Regions from separate parts of the Vibrio hippocampi genome, predicted to be linked through region 2. Evidence: riboswitches for the same ligand, from Rfam matches in the RefSeq annotation. Region 2 holds a riboswitch; the other holds the start of a gene.
The links. Region 2 has a riboswitch for lysine ahead of L9Q39_RS08975 (Na+/H+ antiporter NhaC family protein). Riboswitches for the same ligand answer to the same signal wherever they lie in the genome.
Positions count from the first base shown of each region.

Region 1: another riboswitch for lysine. It lies ahead of lysC (lysine-sensitive aspartokinase 3); the one in region 2 lies ahead of L9Q39_RS08975 (Na+/H+ antiporter NhaC family protein).

Region 1 covers NZ_CAKLCM010000002.1:2,214,670-2,217,881, forward strand. The annotation lists gene L9Q39_RS12265 (valine--tRNA ligase) at 1-991, shown strand, start outside; lysine riboswitch at 1,122-1,297, shown strand; gene lysC (lysine-sensitive aspartokinase 3) at 1,396-2,745, shown strand; tRNA gene L9Q39_RS12275 (tRNA-Asp) at 3,026-3,102, opposite strand; rRNA gene rrf (5S ribosomal RNA) at 3,160-3,212, opposite strand, start outside.
Region 2 covers NZ_CAKLCM010000002.1:1,479,095-1,482,306, reverse strand. The annotation lists gene L9Q39_RS08985 (inosine/guanosine kinase) at 1-468, shown strand, start outside; gene L9Q39_RS08980 (H-NS family histone-like protein) at 528-935, opposite strand; lysine riboswitch at 1,641-1,823, shown strand; gene L9Q39_RS08975 (Na+/H+ antiporter NhaC family protein) at 1,938-3,212, shown strand, end outside.

The DNA.
Region 1 (3,212 bases), 740 kb from region 2:
CAACTGGGATATGAAACGTCTAGAGGGTTATCGTAACTTCTGTAACAAGCTTTGGAATGCGAGCCGTTATGTATTGATGAACACAGAAGAGCAAGATTGTGGCTTCCCATCTACAAACGGACAGGGTAGCGACATTGAGTTCTCGCAAGCGGATAAATGGATCGAGTCCCAGTTTGAGCTTGCAGCGAAGGAGTTTAACAACCACATCGACAACTACCGTCTCGATATGGCTGCGAACACCATTTATGAGTTCATCTGGAACCAATTCTGTGACTGGTATCTAGAGCTAACCAAACCCGTATTATGGAAAGGGACAGAAGCACAGCAGCGCGGTACGCGTCGTACCCTGATCACGGTGCTAGAAAAGACGCTACGCTTGGCACATCCTGTATTGCCATACATCACCGAAACTATCTGGCAGAGCATTAAGCCGCTGATAGACGGTGTTGAAGGCGATACGATTATGCTACAAGCCCTTCCTCAATATCAAGAAGCTAACTTCAGCCAAGAAGCGCTTGATGACATTGAGTGGGTTAAAGCCTTTATCACTAGTATCCGTAACCTAAGAGCCGAGTACGATATTGCTCCAAGCAAGCCACTTGATGTGATGCTAAAAGTCGCAGATGAGAAAGATGCTGCTCGCCTTGAAGCAAACAAAGCGGTATTGGTTTCACTGGCTAAGCTTGAGACCATCAAGGTTCTGTCTGCCGGCGAAGAAACGCCAGCGTGTGCAACTGCGTTGGTCGCTAAATCTGAGCTGATGATCCCAATGGCGGGCCTGATTGACAAAGATGCCGAGCTAGATCGCTTAAGCAAAGAGATTGCCAAAACTCAAGGCGAGATCAAACGTATCGCAGGTAAGTTAGGTAACGAAGGTTTTGTTGCCAAAGCACCTGAAGCTGTTGTGGCTAAAGAGCGTGAAAAGCTTGAAGGCTACAAAGATACGTTAAGCAAGCTTGAAGAACAGAAAGTGACGATTGCGGCGCTATAATCTTCAGCCTTAAACAAAACAACAAACCGAGAGCCAAAAGCTCTCGGTTTTTTTTCAGCTAAATTCAGTACAAAATATCTAGCACGGATTATTGACATTTCACGACGAAACACGTTGAATGGTGAAGCTATCAAGCAGAAGAGGAGCACTGCCCAGGCAGGTAATATGTGGAGCCACAACTCCAATACCTATTATCTATGGGGAGCAGTGCCGAGATGGACTAGAATTGTCGGTTTTAGTTTGTCGGTTAAACGGGCTGAATCCCTTTAACTGTCACCAACCTATTGGTGAGGAGCTTCTGAGGTCTATTGTTACTTTCTTATTCCTCTGCTCTAATTTCTCTTCAAACATCGGATGTTGGGCTATAAGCCCGCTTTAATTTTTGGAATTCTTGGAGAAACAGTGTGAGCGCATTCAATGTCGCTAAATTTGGTGGAACTAGCGTCGCCAACTTCGAAGCAATGAGCCGTTGTGCAGAAATCATCGAAAACAACCCACAAACAAGACTCGTTGTTAGCAGCGCCTGCTCAGGCGTCACCAATATTTTGGTCGAACTTGCTAATGGTGTAAAAGACGATGTACGTCGTGCCGAACTCATTAAGCAATTAAAACACATTCACTACAACATCATGGGGCAGCTATCTGATGCGAGCGCCATTGAAGCTCGCGTTGACGCTTTAATTGATAAGGTTGCTACCCTATCTGAAGCGGCTTGCATTGATGCGACCGCAAAGCTTACTGATCATCTTGTTGCCTGCGGTGAACGCATGTCGACACATATACTTTCCCGATTGATGCAAGAACGAGGTATCAACGCGGTACGCTTCGATATTCGCGAAGTTCTAAAAACAGACAGTGACTTTGGTAAAGCAGAGCCTAACCTTGAAGCCACCAGAGCAGCAGCAGAACATAAACTGGTTCCTCTTTGCAATGAGCATGTTGTCGTGACACAAGGATTTATTGGTTCTGACGATGAAGGCGATACTACAACGCTTGGGCGTGGTGGCAGTGACTATAGCGCAGCTCTTATTGCCGAAGCGGTGCAAGCTTCCGGTCTAGAGATTTGGACCGATGTTCCGGGGATCTATACCACGGACCCACGAATTGCGCCTAACGCTCGTCCAATTCCGGAAATTAGCTTTAGTGAAGCTTCAGAGATGGCAAACTTCGGTGCAAAAATTCTGCATCCGTCGACGCTACTCCCTGCTCTTCGCCATCAAATCCCAGTTTTTGTCGGCTCTTCTAAAGCGCCTCGAGAAGGGGGAACTTGGGTCAAGCAAAGTGTACAAAGTGCGCCGCTATTTAGAGCGTTAGCACTACGCAATAACCAAACCATGGTGACACTGCGTAATCCTAAGATGTTCCAAGCGTATGGCTTCTTAGCGGATGTATTCACGGTACTCGCTAAACATAAAATCTCTGTTGACCTGGTGACGACATCAGAAGTCAGCGTGTCCTTAACCTTGGATCAAACCGATACCGCTGGCGGTGCACCACAACTGCCTCAAGCCACTCTAGAAGAGCTACAACAACTGTGCACCGTTGAAGTAAAGCAAGGACTCAGCCTAATTGCACTGATCGGCAATAACATGAGTGAAACCAAAGGATCGGCGGCTGAAGTATTCGATACATTAGACGACTTTAATATTCGCATGATTTGCTACGGAGCAAGCCCTCATAATCTCTGCTTCTTACTCGATGAACAAGAGGCTAAGCAAGCGGTGAAAGCACTCCATGAAGAGCTTTTTGAATAGTCAGAGTTAGTTTGGAATACGACAAGGGCAGCATTAAGCTGCCTTTTTTATTGCTCTGTGATTTGTTAAAGCGAGTGTATAGCTTGCTTGAGGTAGGGTCATTCCTTCGAAAGAATGATGGTGATAGGAAATAGGTGCTAGGCAGTAGGCAAGGTATCGAGTGGGTGGTGAATGTTAGGGTTTCAGCAACTATCGGAAGGGCATTTTCTATTGGCTGGTGGATACAAACAACAGACACGAAAAAGCCCTAGCATTGCTGCTAGGGCTTTTTCTAAATAAATGGCGGAGTGGACGGGACTCGAACCCGCGACCCCCGGCGTGACAGGCCGGTATTCTAACCAACTGAACTACCACTCCGCAGTGGTACTATCTAAAGTCTGACCAAAAAAGGGCTTTAAATAGACAATGTTTAAAGCCTGGCGATGACCTACTCTCACATGGGGAAGCCCCACACTACCATCGGCGCT
Region 2 (3,212 bases):
TTAGTGCTGTGTACCGCAGGTCCCGTTGGACTATTTATGGCAGGTTACACAGAAGATAGTGCTAAACGAGAAACGTCGTTGCCATTACTTCCGGGTAATATTGCCGAGTTCAACCGTTTTGAATTTAGTCGCCCGGCATTAAGAGCAGAGTGTGAAGAACCACTAAAGGTTTATTCACATATTGCGCCTTATATGGGTGGACCGGAAAAAATTAAAAATACCAATGGTGCAGGGGATGCAGCATTGTCGGCACTGTTGCATGATATGGCGGCGAACAAATACCACAGAGGTAATGTGCCTAATTCAAGCAAACATCAACATTCGTTCATTACTTACTCATCATTTTCTCAAGTCTGCAAATATGCCAACCGAGCGAGTTATGAAGTTTTGGTTCAGCATTCCCCTCGTTTATCTCGCGGATTACCAGAGAGAGAAGACAGCCTTGAAGAGGCTTATTGGGAAAGATAAAAATTGCAAAGATAAAAAAAGCGCCGAAAGGCGCTTTTTTTTCACTTGTAAAAGTGAGATTAGATCTCGAACTCTTCTAAAGACTTACCTGCATCAAGCTGAGTTTGAATTGCAGAAGGTGTACGACCTTGACCCGTCCAAGTTTTTTCTTCGCCGTTTGCATCAATATATTTATATTTAGCAGGACGAGGAGCGCGCTTAGATTTACCTTTAGATTTGCTTTCGCCAGCAAGCGCCGCAATAAGGTCTTCAACATCAATACCATCTTTAGCGATCATTTGCGCGTATTCGCTTAATTTAGCTTCGCGTTCTTCTTTAGCTGCACGTTCTTCCGCTTCAGATTCTTGTCTTTCGCTAACAACAATCGTTAACTTCTCAAGAGCTTCTTCTAATTGCTCAAGAGTCAGTTCACGAGAAAAAGCACGAAGGCTACGGATATTTAGTAGAGTTTTAGTTAATTCAGACATGTGAATTCCCATCTTTAATATTAGGTTATTGGTTAATAATAAACTCGAAGTTTAGCTATGACAATATTTATTGCTTAATTATATGCGAATTTCTAATTATTGGTTACAAATTGGAGATCAAAACAGTCTCATTAATGATAACGGTGTTTTATAGGAAGACAATCTTAGTATTAATTAGTTCCAATGATGAGTAATAGCGATTAAAAAATTTTCAACAGAATGTGTTTGCCGTTGCATATACAGTTAAGTGGCAATGAGGATTATCTGAACGAGATGTCATTTCAAAGGAAGTATGCGGCCAACATTGAGCTATTAACATAAATAGGATTAATGGAACGTAGGGTATAAATAGTCGCCATAATCACATGCAACGGTTATAGAGAAATGATTGAAATATTTAGTTACATCTAAATGACCAGCTAATGTCATGGCAGGGTCAGGAATTAGTCAACTTTATTTAATGTACTGACAATTATAAATTAATTTGCATAAGGGAATAGGTGACCGTTTTCTTATTTTTTGCTGATAAACGCATTTTATCTACTTAATTGTTAACGGAAACGATTAAAACTCATCACAACATTCACAAAATTCCATCAATTTTTGTGTTGCAATTGACTTTTCGGTAAGTAGAATAACGCCCACCTAGTGCAAAGGTGAGATTTTTCTATCGTCATTTTGTTTTAATGTAGTGAAAAATCTTGCTTTTGATGTAGAGGTGCGATTGTGAAAAGTCCTTGTCGTTGGGGTGATGCCAATGAACGACAACAAAAGGCTCAGTCGCCGAAGTGAGAATTGTCCATCAAACATTCTTGCTGGGGTTGTATCCGAAAGGAGCAACACTGCCATAGTCTATTATTTGTTAAACTATGGAGCGCTACTGTAGGGTTGGGTGAAGTGTTCACTTCCCTTTCGCTTAGTTCAACATTTGTGTACTGACTTTGATGGTACACATGTCTGCAGTAGATCTCTAACCAACCTGAAAACTGGTTTTTGAAGATCATGAATTTAATCGATTTTGCTACCTCCCCAATGTCATTGCTACCTCCGATCGTAGCTCTTGGCCTTGCTATTATCACTCGCCGCGTTCTGCTTTCTTTGGGCGTGGGTATCCTACTTGGTGCACTTTTACTCCAAGACTTTTCGTTCGCTAACTCAGCTCAGTACATTTTTAATACCGTCTCGGGCGTTATCGTTGAAGATGGCGGTCTAAACATGTGGAATATGAGCATCGTAGGCTTCCTATTATTGCTTGGTATGATGACTGCGCTGTTAACTTTATCTGGCGGCACCAAGGCGTTTGCTGAATGGGCTCAGGCTCGTGTTAAGAGCAAGCGAGGCTCAAAGTTGCTTGCGGCATTCTTAGGCGTATTTATTTTCGTCGACGATTACTTTAATAGCTTGGCAGTCGGTGCGATTTCTCGCCCTGTGACGGATCGCTTTTATGTTTCTCGCGCCAAACTTGCTTATATCTTAGATTCCACCGCAGCACCAATGTGTGTTCTGATGCCTGCTTCGAGTTGGGGCGCCTACATCATGACGATTGTCAGCGGTATCCTAGTGGCGCATGGCATTACTGAGTATTCGGCGATTGGTGCCTACGTGCGTATCATTCCGATGAACTTCTATGCGGTGTTTGCGTTGCTGATGGTGTTTGCGGTTGCGTGGTTCCAACTTGATGTGGGTCCAATGCGTAAGCACGAGCTTCAAGCCAAGAAAGGTCACGGTTTTGATAATGATAAAGAAACCGATACTCAAGAAGCCCATGAATTGAACGAAGAGTTGGATATTAAAGAGAGTGATTTTGGCTCGGTATCCGATCTTATTCTGCCTATTTTGGTTCTGATTGGCGCGATGATTGTTGCTATGCTGTTCACTGGCGGTCAAGCGTTAGCAGCGGATGGCATTGCCTTCAATCTTCTGGGTGCTTTTGAGAACACCGATGTTGGTACTTCCCTCATTTATGGTGGTAGCGCAGGTTTGCTTACCGCTGTTGCGACCGTGGTTAGACAAAAACTGGCATTGAAAGATGTTGCCATGACGATGTGGATTGGTGCGCGTTCAATGTTTGGCGCCATCTTGATTCTGTTCTTTGCTTGGTCAATTGGCTCTGTTATTGGCGATATGAAGACTGGTGCTTACCTATCTTCAACCGTTCAAGGTAACATCGACATTCATTGGCTGCCTGTGATTCTATTCTTGTTGTCGGGCTTTATGGCATTCGCAACCGGCACTTCGTGGGGTACGTTTGGTATCATGCTGCCGATTGCTGGCGAT